Puniceicoccus vermicola: one gene and its partner. Each later gene encodes a partner of the first gene's protein in a complex. Links are inferred from orthologs where the notes say so. Each region holds a gene or a part of one and is shown on either strand. Other genes may lie near its edges. The genes, in order: H5P30_RS19695 and nuoD.

Region 1 (12,555 bases):
AAACTTCCTAAATTCGGTATTTAACCCTTCGCCCGGTTCTCCTCGCGTAAATCCTCATCAGGCTGAGTGATCCCTTTTTGAGGAATGGGGCATGAGGTTCCAGATGGTTCAGCCCATCTGGACCGTATCTGAGCCGGCTCGATTTTTGATCGTGGTGCGCGTAGATTCTGTCTGCGGCGGAAGAAACCGAAACAAAAGAGGGGAAGTGCCAGAGCACTTCCCCTCTCGGAATCGAAAAGGATCGATCGAACGACTAGTTCGCCACGGGAATCGTCAAAACCGGAGTCTGACCTTGGGCATCGCCAGTGCGGAGCGCGAACATTTGCGATAGAAGCATAAAGGTGGCCTTACTCAGAAGGTCATCATCCTTGATGTAGAACCAAGTCCCCCGGTAGCGCACCGCGGTGGATGCGTTGTCGGGCTCACTGTTGGAGCTTTCGACACGGAAGAGGCCGTCCAGCGGCTCATTCCAATCGAAGACGGTCCCATCGTCGTAAAGAGTCTTCGTGACTTTGCCGGATTCAACATCCTTTTCGGGTACGTTGACGCCCTGGGAAAGGAAGAAGAGAACCCCGAGAAGAGAGCGGGTGTTGATCTCGATCAAGTCCCCATTGGAACTCGGGACTGCCGCTGCACCCGGTCTGACCCGGTAGACGTCGAGTTCCGGATCGAGCGAGAGGAGTTCGCGCAAACGATCGGCATCTTCATTGCTGCCTGGGGCGGGAAGAAAAATAACGGGTTCGTAACCGTTCTCGGACTGCACTTCCCCCATTTGAATCGCGTTGTGTCGTTGGAGCTGAAAGAGCGTATCGGCCACCTCACGGAATTCCTTGAACTGGGGCAGAATCTCCGGCGTCGGACCTGAGGCACCCATCGCATTGTTCATGCCATTGGTGCGTTGAATGACCATGCGGGAAACGGTGTCCATACTCCAACCGGAATTTGTCAGGAGAGAAATGTCTTCAAAAGTAATCCGGCCGAGAAGACGGTTGAAAAAATCATCTCCCTGGAGAGGTGTATAGGAAATGGTCGGGCGTTCCGCAAAGCTGATGCCAGTGTTCCCGGAAAGTGCATCCGGGGCGCTGCCCGAGAGAGGAAAGGTGCCAGCCACCCCGAGGCTGCTGTTCAGATCAAGTTGGGAGGTAATGGAAGAGGCTTCGAAAAAGTATGGAGCGTCGCGGTAGCGGAGGCGGACGATGTTGAGGAGCAACTGCTCCTCGCCTACCTTTTGCATGGCGACATTGTATCCGTTCGCAGTCCCCCGGTAAGTCGATGGAGAGATCGTGGCGCACCCACTTAGTAATAGGGTGAGTATTGCCGGAAGAAGGAAGAGGAGATTGGGTTTCGGTGTTTTCATAAAAATCGGTTACTATAAATGGAGAGCGTAAAGGCGAGGATTTATTCCCTCTTTCATAGCGGGGATGGGGCGGTCGGATGTCTCCAAATATTGAATTCTTTCGGGAACGCTTCGTTTCCCTTTGCAATCAAGGTTACGATTCTGTTGAAAGGAGGCTGTGTCAGCAGTTACGGAAGAAATGGTTCGCAGCGCGTTGTCAAAGGTGCCCTATCCAGGGTTCACCAGAGATATCGTTTCCTTTGGTATTGTGAAAGCCGTCGAGGTCTCTGGCGGGGATGTTTCCGTATCCCTTGCTCTGACCAGTTCAGATCCGGCGGTAGCCCCAGCGCTGAAGAAAGAAGCGGAAGCGGCGATTTCTGCGATCGATGGCGTCACAAAAGCCGAGGTGATGGTCGCTGTGAAGTCGAAGAAAAATCCGCAGGAGGAAGAGCAGTCTGCCCCTGAGGAAAGTCCGATGCAAAAAGTGCGGATTGCTATTGCTGTCGCCAGCGGCAAGGGCGGAGTCGGTAAATCGACGTTTACCGCGAACCTCGCTTGCGCAATGGACCGCATCTTGCGGGAAGAGGGCAAGCCCTCATCGGTCGGAATCATGGATTGCGATATTTACGGCCCCTCCATTCCGTTGATGATGGGGGTCAACCGTCGCCCGGAAGTGGTGGACGGGATGATCCAGCCGTTGGAAAATTTTGGGGTTCGGGTCATGTCTATGGGTTTTCTCGTCGAAGAGGATATTCCCGTCATCTGGCGTGGACCGATGGTGATGAAGACGATTCAGCAGTTCGCCAGCAATGTGGATTGGGGGGAGCTCGAGATCCTTTTTATCGATTTGCCGCCGGGAACCGGAGATGCCCAGCTCTCGCTCGTCCAGACCGTGCCGCTTGAAGGTGCTGTCGTCGTTACGACTCCCCAGTTGGCCGCGGTTAATGTCGCCCGTCGAGGGGCGATGATGTTTGATAAGGTCAGTGTCCCGCTGGTGGGAGTTGCCGAGAACATGAGCTACCTGCTGGATGAAAAGTCGGGAGATCGTCAATATCTCTTCGGCGAAGGGGGCGGGGCTCGTACCGCTGAATTTCTCCAAACCGATTTACTGGGCCAAGTTCCACTCGATCCCCGGATTCGGGAAGGCTGTGATCATGGCGTGCCCATTGTCGTCAGTGATCCTGATCTCGAATGTTCCCAAGTGTTCCGCCAAATCGCTCAGAAGATTTGGGATAAGTTCAAATTGACAAAGAATGATCAATCGAATTAGCCTTTCTGTATAGGTGGTAATGAGATCGCCGAAAAAATCCTCAGAGAAAAAACCCGTGGCCGACTTCGCTGGGCAATCAAGTCTCTATAAAGAATTCCTCGCTGAGAGGGAAGAGATCTTGCGCCATAAATGGATCGAGTCCGAGAAGCAGGGCACTGATATTGGGTTTGAGAAAGCGCTGCTCGATTGGATTCGCAAGCATCGCGAACAGTGGCGCTCGGCTCGTCGCGAGACGAAGAGCAATTCATTAAAGTAATTCGTAGGTAGGCTTCGGTAGGTGAGGCCTTTTTTTGTGCCCGCGGATTTTAAATGCGATCCTGCGTAGGCAGTCGTTCTTTCTCGGTTTTAATCTGTAGTTTACTATATTCTATTGACAGAATATTCTATAGGTGGAATATTGCGTGAATGGATGTCGTTCGTGTCTATAAGTGTCTATGTGATGTGCAGCGGCTGCGTATCCTGAATTTGTTGCGGGAGGGGCCGCTCTGCGTTTGCCACCTCATGGAGATTCTCGAAGCCGATCAGGTAAAGATGTCGAAGCAGCTGCAGTATATGAAGAAGCTGGGGATGCTGGAGGTGGAGAGAGTTGCTCAGTGGAGGATTTATCGCATTGCGACTCCGACGAATCCGCTGGTGGAGGAGAATCTACGGTGTCTTCAGGATTGTGGCCCCGAGGATCTGCGGTTTGCCGAAGATCTTCGAAAGCGCAAAGAGGTATTGGCGAGGAGCGATGAGGGCGTGGTTTCTGCCTGCTGCGCCAGTTGTTCTGAATAAGTTCTCTCAAAAACGAAAAATCATGGAAAAGTTAAAGATTCTCTTTCTCTGCACGGGGAATAGTGCGCGCAGCATCATGGGGGAGTATATCCTTCGGAAAAAGGCATCTTCCCGTTTTGAAACCTACAGTGCGGGTGCAGCTCCCAAGGATGGTCCTCATCCGTTGACCCTGAAGGTGCTGAGAGAGCGGTTCCTAATCGACGCTTCGGATGCGCGGAGCAAGTCGTTGGATGAATTCAAGAACGTCCAGTTCGACTTTGTCATCACTGTGTGTGATAACGCTCGGGAGAGCTGCCCTGTTTGGCCGGGGCAGCCCATCCTTGCTCACTGGGGCTCGCCGGATCCGGCTGAATCGAATTCGGAGTCCGTGTTCATCGCAGTGGCGACCGAGATCGCCCGCCGAATCGATCTCTTTCTCAACCTGCCCCTGAGTAAGCTCGACCAACTCCGGGCTTCGATTGAGGAGGAGACCCGCAAAATCGGGGAAATGACGTTGGCGGAGCAACCTTGTCCTTCTCAAACCCAAAGTATCTAAGAAAAACCAAATCAAAGAATGAGTGCTGAAAAGAAAGATGCGAAGTCATCCAACTGTGAATCGCCAAAGCCGGGGCTTTTCCGACGCCTAATGGCGAAGCTAGATTCCTCTCTGAAGGAGAAGGCTGAAAAGAGCGAATGCTGCTGTGGTTCCGAAAAAGACGGGGGCAAGGGCGGTAAATGTTGCTGAATGCCGCGGATTGGCTCGTTTACGGTCTTCTCGGAATAGATCCCAACACCCGCTTCGGCGGGGCGGTTCAGTTCTTCGTCTATGATTCGATGAAGATCTTCCTGCTGTTGGCGGGGATGATCTTCATCATCGGCGTACTGCGCACCTTTCTCCCGGAGCGGAAGCTTCGGGAGTGGATGGGCCGCGGAGGGGTTTGGGGGAACGTCATCGCGGCGGTTTTTGGCGCGGTGACTCCGTTCTGCTCCTGTTCCTCGATCCCGATTTTTATCGGTTTTCTCCGCGCCGGGGTGCCGTTGGGGATTTGTTTCTCCTTTCTCATCACTTCACCGATTATTAATGAGTATCTCGTTGTGCTCATGGCTGCCGACTTCGGGATTCCCATCACCCTGGTTTATGTGGGGAGCGGGCTGTTGATTGGCGTCGTTGCTGGATTTGTTCTCGGGAAATTAAAGATGGAGAAACATCTTGAGGATGAGTTCGCCGAATCGTCGGTTCCCGAGAGTCGCGGTCCGGAGAATTTTCGCGAACGCATCCGCTTTGCGGTCGGCGAGGTCGTTGGTGTGATCCGGGCGATCTGGATCTGGGTGCTTGTCGGAGTTGCGATTGGCTCTTTTCTCCACAACTACGTGCCCCAAGAGACGATCCATCGCTGGATGGAGATGACGGGAGTCTTTTCGGTGCCAATCGCGACTTTCCTGGGGGTGCCGCTCTACGGCAGTTGTGCCGCCATTGTTCCTGTCGCCGTAGTCTTGTTTGAAAAGGGCATTCCCATTGGGACGGCGCTTTCCTTTATGATGGCCATGTCAGCCCTCAGTCTACCCGAGGCCGTGATGCTTCGGCGCACAATGAAACTGCCGTTAATCGCGTTGTTTTTCGCGATCACGGCAGGTGCAATTATGGCAACAGGTTACCTGTTGAACGCCCTCGCTAGATTTCTCTAGGAGGGAGGAGGCGACTGGACGTCGCCTCGATAAGTCGTTCGGGAAAAAGGGAAGCCTACCTTACTTGGCGCTCTTCAGTTCCTTATGAACTGTGTGGCGCTTCAAGTACGGGTTGTACTTCTTTTTCTCGACCCGCTCGGTCTGAACCTTCTTGTTGCGGGTGGACATGTAGCGTGAGGGACGCTGGTTTTCTTTGCGGGCCTCAGTGCACTCTAGAATGATTGTATCGCGTGGCATGATGAAAATAGGAAAACCGCTGACAAAAAGGCCTTTCGGACCTCTCTGCAATCAAAAATTACCACCAACTGGGTGGCCGAGAAGAGAAACCATGTCTCCGTGTGAGAAAAGGGTAACTTGGCCGGTGCTTTCCGAGACGACGATGGCCAGGCTGCGGGTGCTCTTCGTGATCGCTGCGGCGGCAGCGTGGCGCGCTCCAAGGCCTCCTGGGAGGTCGGGATATTCGGGCGCGCGGAGGAGGGTGCCGGCGGCTTCGATGACACCGTTGCCCCGGATAATAAAGGCTCCGTCGATCGAGGAAAATTCTTTCACCGTTTCGTCCATGAAGGGATTCAGCACGTTGCGGTCTTCCTCGCGATATCCGTAAAACGGGTTGAGGACGAGAGGCTTCGAGTATTCCAAGACCTTTTGAGTGTCGCCGAGGACGAAGAGGCAGCCCACTTTCTTGCCTTCGCGGCCTTCCAACCCGAGCTCCATGGCAATGGCAAGTACCCGCTCCATGACCTCAGGGCGAAGAGAGGGCGGCAATGTATGGCTTTTATCCGAGAAGAGGGTCTGGAATTCCCGAGCCACATCGACGACGAGGATCGAATCAAAGCGATTGCTTTGAGGTAGCCCGCCGACGCAGCAAATGAGTTCGTCCGGTTCAAAAATTCCCCGGGTCAGGCCGATGAGGATCGCCGATCGCAGCTGCGACATCCGGTGGTGGGAAAACGATCGAATCGGGAGAAACTCGGTGACTTTCCCGCCGTCCTCGACCGTTTCGGCCCCCGCTTGGGTGACGAGGATCGTCTTCAGATCTTTGAAACTACGCGTGAGCTCAACTCCTCCGGCAAAGGTGTCGCCAAAAATAAGAACTGACCGGCAGCGCGCGCTCATGGCGATTTTTTCCGCCTCCCGGAGGATGAGTCGATTGATTCGGGTCGGCTTCTGGCGGGGCATCTGCGGATCTCCACCCAGCGTGGCCTTAATGTCCGTGCGGAAATCGTTCAGCGTGCCCGGCATCATTAGCCGCTCGACGACCCGCTTGTCTTGGAACACTCCGGCGATGGCGGCCAAGGCGTTGAGATAGTTCCGGGCGTTTTCGGAGGCGAGGAGGAGAAGGACCAGCTTTACGTCGCGGTAGTCATCCGACCCGTCGTAGGTCAGGCCTTCCGGGCAGCGGCCTATGGCCATGATGTAACGACGCTTCATCGGAACGCGGACGTGGGGGAGAGCCACTCCGTTGCCGAGGTTGGTCGTGATCGTGTGCTCGCGGTCGAGCAGTTCTTTGAGAAGTTTCTTTTTGCCGTATTGCTCGAGCTCTTCGACGTCGCAAACGCTGAGCAGTTCTTCTAGCGCACCCAGGAGGTCCTTGCTCGTTATCTCAACGATGCGTGATTTGGTGATGAAGCGCTCAAGATGCATGTAAGAGGGGGCAGGTCGCTAGCAATAATTCTACCTTAGCGCTCCCATTCGATGGCACCTTTCTTCAACTCGTAAACGAGGCCGAGGATGAAGATTCCAAAAAATACGGCCATAGGGGCGACGATCGGGATGCTGTTCACGAGAAACTCGCGATAGCTGAGAAGCCATGGGATGAGGAAGACCACTTCGATATCGAAGAGGATAAAAAGCATCGCCGTGACATAGAATTTGACCGCGTATCGAGTCCGCGATTTTCCGGCGGGCGGCACCCCGCATTCGTAGGCCGTGTCCTTGATCTTGTTCTTTCTGCCGCGTTGACCGACAACGACGCTGGCCAGGATGATCACCGCTCCAATCACAACAGCGAGACATACCTGGATCAAAACCGGAAGAAAGTCAGAGATTGCCATGTTGTTTTGAATACGTGGGTTTTTGGCTCGGAACAAGTGTAAAGCTTAATTTTCTAAGGCGAAGAGCCTCGAGATCTCCTGATTTTTTCGGGAGTCGCCGGAGGGAGCCCTGAATGGATTTGCCGGAAGTGTTTGCGGTTCGCAGTCTTCGCTCCATGATCGTAGACCAATGAAACTCCGCCTTCTCTACCTTTTCCTCGGGGTGTTGTGCCTTGGGATCTCTCAATCCTCCGCGCTGGAGCCTAATTTTAGGCCGGGCGAAGCGTTGCGCTATGATCTGAAATGGAGTGTTTTTCAAGTGGGCTATGCCCGTCTTCAGGTCCACGATCTCGAAGAGTATCAGGGTGAGCCCGCTTGGCACTTTTCGTTTCACGTCCGCACCAACAGCTTTGCCGATAAATTTTTCAAGGTGAGAACTCGAATCGATACGTGGGTCTCCGAGGATCTCACCCGAACCCTATATTATAAGGAGAAGAAACGGGAGGGAAAGACCAAACGAGACATTGAGGTGACCTTTGACTGGGACAAGATGGAGGCCACCTACGCCAATCATGGGAAGAAAAAGGAACCAGTTGCCCTCCCTGAGGGGCCTGTGCTCGACCCCGTCGGCGCGGTCTATTATTTTCGCAGCATCCCGCCTGTGAAAGGAAGCACCTACACTTTTGCGGTCACCGATGGGAAGAAAGCGGTGGCGATTTCACTTCCGATCAATAACGAGGAGAAGATCAAAGTGGAGGCTGGGCACTTCAATACGTTCAAGATCCAGCCGCAAACCGGAGAGCTCGGGGGCGTCTTTGAGAAAAGCAGCGACTCAGAGGTGAACCTTTGGTTTACCTCCGACCGCCTCAACTATCCGGTTCAGGTCCAGGGTGAGGTAACCGTCGGTAGTTTCTGGGCGGAGCTGACCAAGATCGAGTGGCGCACTCCGGAAGAGCTGGATTGATCGGCCTTACTCTACGGTGACCGACTTCGCCAGGTTACGAGGTTTGTCGACATCGCATCCCCGCGCCACGGCGATGTGATAGCTGAGGAGCTGGAGGGGGATGCTCATGATGATCGGCAGAGCCGGGTCGTCGACCGCCGGAACCACCACCAACTCGTCGACCAAGCCGTCCGGAATCACGCAGTCGTCGGTAGCGATCGCGATCACCTTGCCCTTGCGTGCTTTGACTTCCTGCATGTTGGCAATGGTCTTCTGGAAGATTTCTCCGCCCGAGACGAGGAAGACGGACGGGCATTCCTCGCAAATCAGTGCGATCGGGCCGTGCTTCATCTCCGCGGCGGGATAGCCTTCCGCGTGGACGTAGGAGATTTCCTTTAGCTTCAGGGCTCCTTCGAGGGCCACTGGGAACATGAGCTGACGCCCGAGGAAAAGACAGTCGTCGAACTGGGAGTATCGGTTTGCGATCTCCTTCAACTGATCGTTGACCAAAAGGGTTTTCTCCACCAATGCCGGAAGCTCCCGCAGGGTGTTCACGAAGCTGACTCCCGCACTGAAACTCATGTCGCGAAGGCGGCCGAGGTGAAGGGCCACCATGGAAACGAGGACAAGCTGGGAGGTGAAGGCCTTTGTCGAGGCCACTCCGATTTCCGGTCCGGCGTGCTGGTAGATGCCCCCGTCCGTTTCCCGGGCGATGGTTGAACCGACGACGTTGTTGATGGCGAGGGTGCGGTATCCCTTGCGCTTCGCCTCGCGGAGGGCAGCCAGGGTGTCGATCGTTTCCCCGGACTGGCTGACCACGAAGATGAGGGTGTCCTTATCCAGCGGCGCGTTGCGATAGCGGAACTCCGAGGCGTATTCTACCTCGACCGGGATGCGGGCGTATTTCTCAATCAGGTATTCCGCCACGAGGCAGGAGTGCCAGGCCGTGCCGCAACCGCAGAAGACAATCCGCTCGACTTGTCGAAGTTCGCGCGCCCCGATATTCAGGCCGCCGAATTTGGAGGAGCTTCCGTCCTGCGAAAAGCGTCCACGCATCGCATTCTCCAAGGCGCGGGGCTGCTCGAAGATTTCTTTGAGCATGTAGTGATCAAAGTCGCCTAGCTCCGAGTCTTCGACTTCCCAATCGACTTGGTGAATGACCGCGTCGACCCATTCCTCATCGGCGGTGATCACCTGGTAGTTGTCCCGAGTCAGCTCTACGAGCTCGCCATCATTGAGATAGATTACGTTCAGGGTCGCTCCCACTAGGGCTCCGACGTCGCTGGCGATGAAATTTTCTTCCTTGCCGAGGCCTACGATCAAGGGTGAACCGAGCCGGGCACCAATCATTACATCCGGGTAGTCCGCACAGATGACCGCGATCCCATAGGTGCCTTCTACGTGGAGAAGCGCCTTGCGAACACTCCGGAGGAATCGGCTTTCGCCATTCTCGTCCTCGGGCTCTTTGGCGTAATGATAGGCGATGAGGTTAACGAGCGCTTCGGAATCCGTCTCCGAGCGGAAGGTATAACCCTTGCCCTCGAGAAATTTCCGCATCGAGGAGAAGTTTTCGATCACCCCGTTGTGCACGAGCGAGAACATGCCGTCTGAGCTGATGTGAGGGTGGGCGTTCTCCTCGGTCACGCCCCCGTGAGTCGCCCAGCGGGTGTGGCTAATCCCGACTGTGCCGTGCAAAGGGTCGCTTTGCAAAGCTAAGGAAAGGTTCTGCACTCGTCCCACCCGGCGGAGCTTTTCGATGCCTTTCTCCGTGCGGATCGCCATCCCTGCGCTGTCATAGCCTCGATACTCCAGACGTTTTAATCCGCGAAGGAGGATGGGGCTTGCTTCTTTATTTCCGATGTAACCGACGATTCCGCACATTTGAGATTTTGTGGATTTGTTTAAGAAAATTTTACGAGAGAAGTAAAATGAAACGGAAATGATGCTGGAACTTTCCCGGTGATTCAAGTAGTGTTTCTCCCATATGCGGAAGCGGATTATTTGCGTGATCATGGGCGGTGGCAGAGGCTCCCGTCTTCGACCCCTCACCCAGCAGCGTTGCAAGCCGGCCGTTCCTCTCGCGGGGAAGTATCGTCTCGTCGATATACCGATCAGCAATTGCCTAAACTCCGGCCTGAACCAGATTTACGTTCTCAGCCAGTTTAACACTGCTTCGTTGCACCGACACATTCAGGAGTCCTACAAGTTTGACCCCTTTGGCGGTGGATTTGTCGACATCCTCTCGGCGGAGCAGACCGAATCCGGTGACACCTGGTATCAGGGGACGGCGGATGCAGTTCGTCAGAATTTGATGCACTTCGGAGCCCGGGATTCCGATCTCTTCCTCATCCTTTCCGGGGATCAGCTCTACCGGATGGATTTTAACCCGATGATCCGCCAGCATATTGAAGGGAAGGCCGACATCACCGTGGCCGCGACGACCGTTTCCAAAGACCAGGCCCCGGCCTTCGGTCTGATGCGGGTCGAGGACGATTTTTCCATCCAAGAGTTCGTGGAGAAGCCGGAAGATCCGGCTTTGATCGATAGTCTTACGATTAGTGAAAAATTGCAGGGATCTCTGACCCAAGAACATGACGGTGGGGTCTGCCTCGCCTCTATGGGACTCTATCTCTTCAATGCCGGTGTCCTGCGCGAAGCGCTGGCATCGAACGACGCTGATTTCGGGAAGGAGATTATTCCGAATCTACTCGGTCAGAAGAAACTGGATAGCTATATTTTCGACGGTTACTGGGAAGATATCGGGACCGTGGCCGCCTTCTTTGAGGCCAACCTTCGCCTTACCGATACCGTTCCTCCTTTCAATTTCTTCGACCAGGAGAATCGTATTTACTCCCGGGCGCGGTTCCTTCCCGCTTCCAAAATCAACGGCGCTTCGATCGAACGCGCTGTCCTCGCCGATGGTTGCATCCTCTCTCACTGCTCCCTGAATCGAGTGGTGATCGGGATCCGCTCAATGATCCGTGAAGGATCGAAGCTTGAGAACGTCGTCATGATGGGGGCGGATTCCTTCGAGCTCGAGGACGAAGACGGCAACTTGAACAACAACGGTGCGGTTCCCGTGGGAGTCGGCAAAAACTGTACCATCCGCAATGCCATTATCGACAAAAACGCTCGGATCGGCGATGGTGTACACCTCGATCCGTCCGGTCTTCCGGATATGTATGCCAAGGATGGCGTCATCATCCGTGATGGCGTCCTCATCGTCCCCAAGAGTGTTACCGTACCCACAGGATTTAGTCTCCGATGATTAAGAAAATATTACTTTGCACTGATGGCTCCTCCTATTCTCAGGAAGCCTTAAAATACGCCGCTTGGGTTTCCAAGGTCACGGGAGCCGAGGTTACCGCGCTTTACGTCTCGGACCTGCGCCGATTTGAGCTGCCGACCATTATGGACGTCGGCGGAAGTTTGGGGATTCAGCCATATCAAAGCCTAATCTCCTCCCTCCAGGACGCCGAAAAGCAAAAAGCGGACTTGATCGAGGATTTTACCCGCAAGGCATTTGCCAGCGAAGGCATTACCGAGGGGATTTCCTTTAAATCGGAAACCGGCTTGCTCTCCGACACCATTGAGGAGTTCGAAAAGGATTTTGATTTGGTCATTCTCGGCAAGAGAGGCGAGTCGGCCGAACACGCGATGAATCACATCGGCTCCACTCTGGAGCGGGTCGTGCGCGCTAGCAGTCGTCCCTGCCTCGTGACCAATCGACAGTACCGTGAGGTCAAAAAAGTCGCCTTTGCCTTTGATGATGGGGCCAGTTGTCGGAAGCTCCTCTCCGTTCTCGAGAGTTCGGAGTGGTTGAAGAAGCTTCCCATTCATCTGCTTTCCGTTGCGGAAGACTATGAAAACGAAGGGGAGTGCGCCAAAAAGTTGAAAGAGACCGAAAAGCGCCTCATCGATGCGGGATATCAGGTGGACGCCGAGATGCTGGGCGGAATGGCTGAAGAGGCCATTGCAGACTATGTCGAGCGAAAGGATATCGACCTGCTTCTAATGGGCGCCTACGGGCATACCCGCATCCGCCGCTTTCTCATCGGTAGCACCACCACCGAAATGCTCCGCCGCTGCAAGATTCCTGTCCTCTGCTTCCATTGAGCGAGAAGGGAGCCTCCGGTCCTAGCCGACCCAAAAACTCCCCATTCTTTCCATTGGAAAAGTGGACCCCACCACTCTCCGCGATAGGGCTAAGAAGTGCGGAGCGGAATAGCGATAGCCATTTCGACGCGTAGGAGAAGCGCGAATCCACCGGCGTTAGCCATTCGGGCTGTTTGAGAAGTGTGTAGCGGAATGGCGATAGCCATTTCGGCGCGTAGGAGAAGCACGAATCCCCCTGGCGTTAGCCATTCAGGCTAGTTTGAGAAGTGCGGACCGGAATGGCGATAGCCATTTCGACGCGTAGGAGAAGCGCGAATCCCACCGGCGTTAGCCATCCAGGCTAGTTTGAGAAGTGCGGAGCGGAATGGCGATAGCCATTTCGACGCGTAGGAAGAGCGCGAATCCACCGGCATTAGCC
Region 2 (10,091 bases), on another replicon or contig:
CCGACAGGCTCAGCGGCTTGCGCTCGATTACTTTGGTTTCAGCCATGGTGAGTCAAAATTTACTGTGTATCGATGATAGCGATAATGATCGCGTTCAAGATGAGGTTGGCGATCGCCAGAGGCAGGAGGATGGTCCAGCCAAGCTTCATCACCTGGTCGTAACGGAACCGGGGGATCGTCCAACGAATCAGAACGAAGAAGACAATCATCGCCACGACCTTTATGATGAACCAGATCGTTGAGAGAACGCCTCCGATCCAGCCATCGGGCCAAGGATTGGCTACGCCGGGAAGGAAATGCCATCCCCCGAGGAACAGCAGGGCGAAAAGAGCGGAACCGATGACGATGTGCGCGTACTCGGCGACGAAAAAGATCCCGAATTTGAAGCAGCCGTACTCCGTGTGAAACCCACCGACGAGGTCAGTCTCCGACTCAGCCATATCAAAAGGCAGGCGATTCGTCTCTGCGAAGATGGCGACGAGGAAAAGGAGCGCACTCAGCGGCTGGACAAAAATGAACCAGATATTCTGCTGATAGCCGACGACCGAGGTCAGACCCAAGCCGCCTTCGACCCCCGGTGCGTTGAGCCAGAGGAACAACGGGAAGATGGAGAGGCCCAGCGAGAGCTCATAGGAGATCATCTGCGCCGAGCTCCGGATGCTGCCGAGGAAGGAATACTTATTGTTCGAGGACCAACCCGCGAGCACGATCCCGTACACCCCTAGCGAAGAGACTGCAAAGATGAAGAGAATCCCAATGTCGAGCGGGGCTAACATGAGCGGATTGACCGCTCCGGTATCCGGATTCGTATACTGCCCAAACGGAATGACCACCATCGTCGTCAACGCCGGCACCAACGCGATGATCGGGGCCATGTAGTAATACACCTTGTTTACGTGCCCCGGAGTGATCTCCTCCTTGAAAAGGAACTTCAACCCGTCAGCCACCGGTTGGAAAATCCCCCATCGCACGAGCATGGGCCCGATCACAGGCAAATATTTGACGAAAAACGGAGAGGCCCGGTTCGGTCCGACTCGGCCCTGCACCCAGCTGGAAACCTTGCGCTCAATGAGCACGGAGTATCCGGCCATGGTCATGACCACCACGATCATCAAGACCGCGTATACAATTTTCAGGAGGACGGATGTGAGTTCCATTGGAATCTGACTGGATTGGCAAAAATGATCAGGAGGCTTCCGAGACGCCGATCGCTTCGCGAGCGAACTCGCGTGCATCGAACTTCAGCGATTTTTTCTCCGGGAATGGAAGATTGGCGAGATTCCCCGCCGAGATGGTTTGCCCATCGTCGGGGATCGAACGGAATTGAATGCCCTGCAACTCTTCGATCTCCGAAGAAAGGGAGTTCCAGGCGTCTTTGACCTGCACGGTCGCTGCCGTTTCCCCTTCGACCAAAGACTTCAGAGAGGCAAAGATTTGCAAATCGGAAAGGAGACCCGCAGGTCCAGGGATAACGGCGTGGAACTTCTGCAGTCGGAACTGCTGATTGATGAAGCTTCCGGAGCGTTCGAAGACCGTCAATGACGGGATCAAGATCGCCGCCAACGCGGTCGATGCACTCTTCTGAGTGGCGACCTGAATGAGCTGCACCTTGGCAATTTGCGCTTCCGTCAAACCGGCGGCCACCAAATCCTCATGCACTGCTAGCACGGTATCCACCGCCCCACTGTCAATTTGCGAAGCAAGATCGCTGAGATCTGCGCTCGGCAGGTCGGACAAGAGCCCAGTCACTAGACTTCCACGGGTGTTGGGAGTGCGGTCAGCCGATTGCAGGAGACCGTCTTCTTCTCCGAGGTGCTGAACGGCGAAAACCTTGGCCTTTTTAGACCGCGCCAACTGGCTCAGGTAATATTGCTCCTCAACCGAAGAGTGCGTGGAGGCCACAATGGCAATCTTCTCCGATGACTTGAGGATCTCGCCTGCCGCGCGAACCGCTTCGGTCGCGGTGGCGTTGGAGCCCTTGACCACGGGCTGACGTAGGCGCCCTTCCGCCTCGACCTGTTGGTAAAGGGCTCGGCCGCTATCGGTCATCCAAGTATCATTGACCGCGTCATTGCGCCGCGGTGTGATTCGGTAAATTTTCCCTTCGCGCTGCCAGACCTCGGTATTGGCCCCGACACTACTCTCGGTGCAGATGCTCTTCACCGACTTCAGGAACCAAACCCGCATCTTAAAACGGAAATCGCGACTGGTAAGCGCTCCCACCGGACAGATGTCCACGGTGTTCAGCGAGTAGTTGCTATCAAGATTCTTCCCGGGGAAACAGGTAAGCGTCGAATAGCTGCCCCGTTCGGTAAATCCGAGAACCGGGTCGTCCGCCACTTCGCTCATGAAGCGGATACAGCGGGAGCAAAGGATGCAGCGCTCATCATCGAGCATGACCCGCGGGCCGAGAACGGTCCGCTTGGGCTTCACGTTCTTTTCTTCGATAAAGCGCGAGTAGCCCCGACCGTAATCCGTGGCAAATTCTTGCAGACGACACTCCCCTGCTTGGTCGCAGATCGGGCAATCGAGGGGGTGATTGACGAGGAGGAACTCCATGACACCGTTGCGGCAATCTTTGACCAGATCCGTGTCGGTCTTGATATGGAGTCCGGGAGAGACCTTCGAGTTACAAGCGATCGCGGGCTTGGGCATCCAGCCGATCTTCTGCTTGCCGTCGTCATCCATCACGGGCTCACCCGTTCCGCGGTCACGCATTGGCATCCCCATCTCCACCAAGCACATCCGGCAATTTCCAGAAATGCTCAACTTCGGGTGGTAGCAGTAGTGAGGGATCTCCTTACCGGCGATCTCGGCGGCCTCAATCATGGTGATCCCGGTGGGCACCTCGACATCCTTACCGTCGATATTTACGGTGACCTTCTCTGTCTGACCTTTCTCGCTCATTTCGTCCTATCTGTAATCGTGTCCTTCGCTCCGTTCCAGACCGGGTCAGGCAACTGCCGCCGTCTTGGAATCTTTCGCTTTTCGTTCCGCCGCCTGTTTCCGGGCGTAATCGATAAATTCATCACGGAACTTCAGAATAAAGCTTTGCACCGGCCATGCCGTCGCTTCCCCGTGAGCACAAATTGTGCGGCCTTCAATCTGATCCGCAATGGATTTGAGAAGATCCGCGTCTTCCTCGCGCGCCTCGCCAGCGACCATGCGGGCGGTGACTTTCTTCAACCAGAGGGAACCCTCGCGGCAAGGAGTGCACTGACCACAGCTCTCGTGGGCATAAAAGGCATTAATATTTGCCAGGGCGGCAACGATGTCCGTCGAATCGTCCATGACGATGATCGCTCCGGATCCCGACATGGTGCCCGCGGCCATCGGTCCGTCGAAATCGAGAGGGATGTCTTCGACCCCCCAGTCAAATTCGGTGCCGTCTTTCAGTTTCCCTTGAAAACGTTCATCGGCGCGTAAGACCTTCGAGGAGGATCCTCCGGGGATGATCGCCTTCAGCTTGCGGCCAGGTCTCATCCCTCCGCACACCTCGTTGATCAACTCACCGTAAGTCATAGCCCCGCACTCCACTTCGTAGTAGCCGGGCTTCTGCACGTGGCCGGAGACCGACCAGATTCGGGTGCCAGTGTTGCCGGGTTTACCCAGCTTCGCGTACTCTTTGCCCCCGCGTTCAATGACGTGCTTTACGTGACAGAGAGTCTCGACGTTGTTCACGATCGTCGGGCACATGTAGAGTCCGAGAACCGCTGGGAAATACGGAGGCTTGATGCGCGGATAAGGACGCTTGCCTTCGATCGATTCGATGAGTCCCGTTTCTTCCCCACAGATGTAAGCTCCGGCTCCGCGGTGAACGATCAGATCACAGGAATAACCGGATCCGAGAATGTCGTCGCCGAGGAAGTTCTTGGCACGAGCCTCTTCGATCGCTTCCTCGAGAATGCGGGCGCCGTCATACATTTCCCCGCGGATGTAGATAAAGGAGAGAGCCGTCTGCGTTCCGTAGGCGGCGATCATCATTCCCTCAATCAGCTGATGCGGGTCCTTGTAGATGAGCTGGCGATCCTTGAAGGTTCCCGGCTCGGATTCGTCGGCGTTGCAGACGAGGTAAATCGGCTTGCCCGACTTCCGGTCGAGGAACTTCCACTTCATCCCCGCGGGGAATCCAGCTCCTCCACGGCCACGAACACCGGAATCCATGACCTCGGAGCAAATTTCCTCCGGCTTCATGCCAACGGCCTTTTTCAAGGCCTCGTAGCCACCCTTCGAAATGTAGGAATCAATGTCCCGACCGTAACCGGGTTGATCCACATTCTTTAACAAAATTCTATTTTCGCCTGCTGCCATATCCAGTTCTCCAGGTTTCAGGAGCCCCCCTTTGCGTTGGACCGGATCTCCTCGATCAGTTCGTCGGCCCGCTCCTCGGTCACATTCTCGTGGAGAACTTCATCGATCTGCACAACCGGAGCGGTTCCACAGCTGGCGATGCACTCCACGTATTCCACTGTAACTTCGCCGTCTTCCGAGACCTCGTTTAGCTCCACGCCAAAGGCATCCTTGAATTTCTCACAAACCTTGGCTCCCCCGTTGAGCGCACAGGAAAGGGTTCGGCACACTTTGACGTGGCGTCGCCCAATCGGCTTCTGGCGGAACATCGGATAGAATGTGACGAGCTCCAGAACTTTGATCGGCTCGATTCCCAAACGTTCCGCAATCCACTCAATGGCTTGCTCAGAGATGTATCCCTTCTCGTCCTGAATCAGGTGGAGAAGAGGCAAGGTCGCGCTCCGTGCGGAGGGATAGCGCGGGACAATCTTGTCGATCTTCGCGATGATCTCCTTGGGGAGCGCGAAGGGTTCCGCAATTTCAGTCGGTTGGCTCATGAATCGTTTTGGAATTCGGTTGCAAATATTCGGCGACAATTATCGGTCACAGTCCCCCATCACGAAATCCAGACTCCCGAGGACCACCGTGATGTCAGTCAGGTAGAGTCCCGGGCAGATTTTCGGGAGGATACTCAAATTACAGAAGCTGGGGGAGCGGATCTTCAAGCGATACGGCACCCCGCCCCCTTTGGAGACGACGAAGAACCCGAGAATCCCCTTTGGATTCTCCGCTTCGAAATAGACTTCCCCCTCCGGCATGCGGGGGCCTTCCGTCACGATCATGAAGTTTTGAATCAACTCCTCCATGCTCGTCAGGACCTTGCCCTTCGGCGGCTTATAAATCTTTTTCGCATCTTCGGCGTACCAAGCCCCGTCCGGGAAGCTCTTGATCACCTGACGAATGATCCGGATGCTCTGGCGAATCTCCTCGGCCCGGATCAGGTAGCGATCGTAGCAGTCTCCGGTGGTGCCAACGGGAACATCGAACTCATATTGATCGTAGCCCAGATAGGGACGATCCTTACGGAGATCGAGATCGACGCCGGTTGCACGAAGATTCGGCCCGGTGATCCCGTACGCCAGGGCGTCTTCCTGAGAAATCACCCCGACCCCTTCGGTCCGGTCCATAAAGATACGGTTCCGGGTCAACAGGTTGGTGGTTTCCTCGAGGATCGGGAGGTGCTGGTCGCAGAAGTCCGACACACGCTTCAGCCAGCCCTCGGGAATGTCGCGGGCAACGCCACCAATCCGGGTGTAGGAGGTGGTGAAACGGGCTCCGGTTAATTCCTCGAAAAGGGTATAGAGCTTTTCACGCTCGGTAAAGGTGTACATGAACGGAGTCCATGCTCCGGCATCCATCCCGTAAACCCCGACCCCAAGGAGGTGAGAAGAAATCCGGGCCAGCTCCGTCACCAAAAGACGAATGGCCGCACAGCGCGGGGGCACTTCCAGTCCGGCGAGCTTCTCCACCGCCATGGCATACGTTACGTTATTGGCGAGCGGCGCGATATAATCCAGCCGGTCCGTATAAGGAACGAACTGGTTGTAGGTCATGTTCTCGGCGATCTTCTCATCCCCACGGTGCAAATAGCCAATCACCGGCTCGCACTTGGTGATCAAATCACCATCGAGCTCCATCAGAAGGCGCAAAACCCCGTGTGTTGTCGGGTGAGAAGGCCCCACATTGAGGGCCATATCTTCGCCCTGGAGCTCATCCTGATAGGCGCTCGCACGCGCCCCCATGTCCCCAATCGAAATTTCTTTGGTCTTAGCCATAGTCGCTTACTTGTCCTCTCCCCCGTCTTCAAGAGAAGTTTTCTTCTGCCATTCGGTCCAGCTCTGATCCTTCGCCCGAGGTTCGGCCTTGCTCATCGGAGCCCCACTCTTACTGACGAAAGGCCCGCCCATCATCGGAGCCGGCAATACCTTCGCCTTCGTTTCCTCGCCGATTTCAGAATCCGGAAGTTCGGTCTCAATCCCCGCCAAAGGAAACTCTTTCCGCAGCGGATAATAGGGATACTCGTCCCACATCAAAATTCGGCGGAGATCGGGGTGCCCTTCAAAACGGATCCCGAACATATCAAAGGTCTCCCGCTCGTGCCAATTCGCACCGGGGAATAAGGCGACAATCGAGGCGACCGATGGATTTTCGTCGTCGACACAGTTCGTGACCACTCGGATGTAACGCGCTTCCTTCACGGAATAGAGGTGATAGACCACCGAGAATCGCGGAGATTCCTCTTCACTCCAGTCGATCGCAGTCACATCGCTGAGGAGATTGTACTCAAACTCGTCGCGCAGGCACTCGATCAACGGCAAAATCAGGTCCGCTGGACACTGGACCGCTGGGTGATCACTGGATTTCCGAGGTTCCAGCCCCTCAAAACGAGGCTGCAAACTTTCGATCAATGCGTTCATGCCCAAACCCTTTTCTCTTCGGCCTCTTTCCCGAGACTCTTGAACGAAGGCTCCTTCTCGATCTTCTTCTGAAGCTTCATCATTGCATCGAGGAGCGCTTCCGGCCGCGGAGGACATCCACTCACGTAGACGTCCACTGGAACGATACGGTCCACTCCCTGCAGGGTGGCATAGGAACGATACATACCCCCACTCGAAGCACAGGCCCCCATGGCAACGACCCACTTCGGATCCGCCATCTGGTCATAGATCCGGCGAACCACTGGAGCCATCTTATACGTAACCGTCCCGGCTACAATCATACAATCGGACTGCCGCGGAGAGAAGCGCATGACCTCCATCCCAAACCGGCTAATGTCAAACCGCGATGCGGCTACCCCCATCAGCTCGATCGCACAACAGGCGAGCCCCATCGGCATTGGCCAAACGGAATTCTTCCGGACCCAATTGATTACGGCGTCGACCTTGGTGACAATCACGTCACCCTCGACCTTAGAGTTATATCCTACTTGGCTGCTTTTCGTCTCCATATCTGGCTCACCTGCATTCAAAACGAAGATTCGAGGAATAAAAGGAAATTCCTGTTAAATTACTTCCCCAAACCCTTGGGCGATCAAAATTTAACGCAAGCCCCGACCTCATTTTCAATGAATTCGTCATTAAGCACTTTCCTCTCCAAAAATTGCGCCCCAGTCGACTTCATCCGATTTTTCCTCGGAGGTGGGAGAAAACTTTCCCGTTTCGACCAAAAACTCGATAAACTCACGATCCGAAGAAACTAGCCGATCCAAGGGCAAAACAAACTGACGCTCATCCTTCGACCGGACGATTTTCACGCTATCATCGGTAACATCCACGAGCTTAGCTTCAACCACTCGGCCCTCCAGATCCGTAAAAGTAACAATCTCGCGACTCGCCCTCGCCTCAAACCATTCACGCTTCGCCGGAGGCCACTTGGAATCCAGCGGGCTTTCCGTCATCTCGTCCTCCACGACCTCGGAAGAACTCTGATCCTCTGCGAAATTCTCTTCGCCGGAAGTGTCTTCCAGGGCGGCGACCAAGGCCTTCGCGGGCTCCTGACCGGACTCCAACGCTTCCAGCCGACTCTGCAACGCCCGAACCTCACTCGACAGCTCGGCCGTTAGCGAAGAATTCGTCGATTCATTCGCTGCGAAACGCACGCCAAACCAGCCCCCGAGAGCACTGACCATAAAGACGAGCAATAAAAGTCCCACCAATCGCATCAAGTTCCTGTTGATGACGAAATCTTCCGAGAAGGACAATCCTCAATCGGCCCGAGACCCTCAGAATATTCGCAAACGAGTCTCAATAAGGCCCAAGACCCCTCATCTGCTCCGATATGATCAGCTCATCGAATCGGCGAGATGAAATATCGTCGGGAGGTGCCTTCAATATCATTATGATAAAGGAACCCCTTCGGATCCGCATCTTCGATCGCGTCCTTGATCCCGGGCAACTCCTCGTGGGTCACGATTGTCCGAACCAACCAAAAGGGGTCCTGGCTATGGCCACCGAAAACAGGTTGGTAAGTGTAAGTCCGATGCGGAAAAGTCTTCTTGATCGCCTCTCCCACCGTTTCCCTCTCCTTCGTGATCATCGAGAGCATGGTCAGCTTGAACTTCTTGTAGAGGTTATTCAGGGTCTCCGCGGAGATAAAGATATAGATACAGGTATACATCAGGGTATTCACCACGGGCTCAAACTCCCCGCTCTTCAGGAAAGCCATGACCAGCCCGAAACCCGTTGAAATAATTGCGGCAAAAATTGCGATAAACCCAACCGGCTTCAGATACTTCATCGCAAAATAAGCCCCGAGGATGTCCTCGTCCCCCGTCGATCCGCGATTGGTAAACGCCAGTGCCTTGGCGACCCCGGAAAGCAGCCCCCCAAAAATCACCAGAATGATCCGTTCGTTCTGCGGCTCAGGATCAGCCACCCTCAACTCCGGTAAAACGGTGAGCAAACCGACCACCGTGCCCACCACCAAAAGCGAACGCAGGGCAAACATCCGGCCCACCGCGAAGAACGCAAAAACAATCAAGATGAACTGAAAGACGAAATAAAGCCCCGTAAACAGCGCCTCACTCTCATAATAGTAGGACAAAGCGGCCGCGATCCCCTCCGTCCCCGTCAAGACCACCTTAGATGGAAGAACAAAGTACTTCAACGCGATCGCGTAAAGAGACCCGGCCAAGACCACGAGAAGATACTCACGCACCCCCCGGCCCAGACCAAGACACTCCGCGAAAACTTCAGATCTGTTTTCCGACTCCATAAAGTATTTCTAATCCTAATAGCCTCGATTCAAAACTTTTTCAGCTACGATCCTCGAATTTCTCATTCTCCCACGACGCTCGCCTCCCAGCCAAGGCAGAATTCGAGTAAACCTCCCCTCTCCGGAGCAAAAGCCTGGAAGCGATTTTGACAAGGTTGGCCAGGCAAAGACCGGAAAGGATGTCATGAGACCCTGCGTGAGACCTTTTCCCGAATTTAGTAAGTTTTGTTGATAGTTATGGCGGGATGGGATTACGCAGCCACAGACTGCGACGCGTCAAGAGGCCACTAAAAAACTCCTTTTCTCACGGGAGAGCACCCAAAACCGGGAATAATCAGCCGAATCACTCCTCTTACTCAAATCCATGTCCCCCCTTCAATCCCCAGGAAAATAAGAAACGATAAAGAACTTCGTGAGCATATTTCGGAAGAAAAGCCACCGAAATTCATAATAGATCGTAATAATTTGTAAAATACAAACTCACTACTGTCCAGTTAGGAAGTCGTTGAAGTTGAGTTGGTTAGATAATTGAGTTTCGTCAAAATTTGTGAAGGATTCTGTAAATAGCTGATTGATATGAACTTTCTGAAAAGCGTTAACACTCAGAACTTGCAGAATCCGGGTCAAACTGTGGTCGAGGCAGAGAGTCTTTTTGAGACTGGCGACGAGAAGATAGGTGCAGATGGCGATCCAAATTTGGGTTCTGACGGCATTGTCCGAGGTTCCGAAGAAGGACTTGATCCGCAGGTTCTGTTTGATCCATTTGAAGAAAAGTTCGATCTGCCAGCGGCTCTTGTAGACCAAGGCGACGGTCAATGCTGGGATGGAAAAATTGTTGGAAAGGAATACCAAGTCCTTGCCAGTCTCCTCGTCGAAGAAACGAACTCGACGCAAAGCAATGGGATATCGTTCCTTGGACAGGGCTCCGCTCAGACCGATTGTTTGATCGCTGCGCAGACCTGTGATTTTGGCAACTCTGCGGGACTCCCGGACATAGCAGTCGAGGTTGCGTTTGGCACGGATAACGA

Evidence for each region.
Region 2: the proteins of H5P30_RS19695 (region 1) and nuoD are in contact, whole or in part, in a cryo-EM structure (PDB 6ZJN), measured with the Thermus thermophilus proteins. The link is inferred for Puniceicoccus vermicola from one-to-one orthologs. Residues at the interface, in WP_096411116.1 of Thermus thermophilus: Glu45, Ser46, Asn48, Pro50, Ala51, Gly52, Glu53; in WP_223903221.1 of Thermus thermophilus: Met26, Thr27, Asn29, Gly31, Pro32, His34.

The regions. Positions count from the first base shown.
Region 1 is NZ_JACHVA010000138.1:31,732-44,286, reverse strand. Bases 5,413-8,315 are described here. They hold H5P30_RS19695 (NADH-quinone oxidoreductase subunit A), read right to left. Parts: upstream 7,100-8,315; coding sequence 6,725-7,099; downstream 5,413-6,724. Other genes in these bases: glmS (glutamine--fructose-6-phosphate transaminase (isomerizing)), read right to left, coding at 8,049-8,315; H5P30_RS19690 (DUF3108 domain-containing protein), read left to right, coding at 7,269-8,042; H5P30_RS19700 (diadenylate cyclase), read right to left, coding at 5,413-6,689. In the rest of the region: H5P30_RS19735 (hypothetical protein), read right to left, coding at 254-1,357; H5P30_RS19730 (Mrp/NBP35 family ATP-binding protein), read left to right, coding at 1,515-2,606; H5P30_RS19725 (hypothetical protein), read left to right, coding at 2,626-2,862; H5P30_RS19720 (ArsR/SmtB family transcription factor), read left to right, coding at 3,012-3,380; H5P30_RS19715 (arsenate reductase ArsC), read left to right, coding at 3,403-3,915; H5P30_RS19710 (permease), read left to right, coding at 4,095-5,045; rpmG (50S ribosomal protein L33), read right to left, coding at 5,106-5,282; more of H5P30_RS19700, read right to left, coding at 5,334-5,412; more of glmS, read right to left, coding at 8,316-9,902; H5P30_RS19680 (glucose-1-phosphate adenylyltransferase), read left to right, coding at 10,006-11,289; H5P30_RS19675 (universal stress protein), read left to right, coding at 11,286-12,137. UniProt on the Escherichia coli protein: NDH-1 shuttles electrons from NADH, via FMN and iron-sulfur (Fe-S) centers, to quinones in the respiratory chain. The immediate electron acceptor for the enzyme in this species is believed to be ubiquinone.
Region 2 is NZ_JACHVA010000036.1:703-10,793, reverse strand. What follows is about bases 4,007-6,900. They hold nuoD (NADH dehydrogenase (quinone) subunit D), read right to left. Parts: upstream 6,126-6,900; coding sequence 4,887-6,125; downstream 4,007-4,886. Other genes in these bases: nuoB (NADH-quinone oxidoreductase subunit NuoB), read right to left, coding at 6,764-6,900; H5P30_RS03115 (NADH-quinone oxidoreductase subunit C), read right to left, coding at 6,132-6,767; H5P30_RS03125 (NADH-quinone oxidoreductase subunit NuoE family protein), read right to left, coding at 4,329-4,847; nuoF (NADH-quinone oxidoreductase subunit NuoF), read right to left, coding at 4,007-4,311. Outside these bases: H5P30_RS03145 (NuoI/complex I 23 kDa subunit family protein), read right to left, coding at 1-46; H5P30_RS03140 (complex I subunit 1/NuoH family protein), read right to left, coding at 60-1,157; H5P30_RS03135 (NADH-quinone oxidoreductase subunit G), read right to left, coding at 1,186-2,907; more of nuoF, read right to left, coding at 2,953-4,006; more of nuoB, read right to left, coding at 6,901-7,297; H5P30_RS03105 (hypothetical protein), read right to left, coding at 7,427-8,050; H5P30_RS03100 (YitT family protein), read right to left, coding at 8,137-9,063.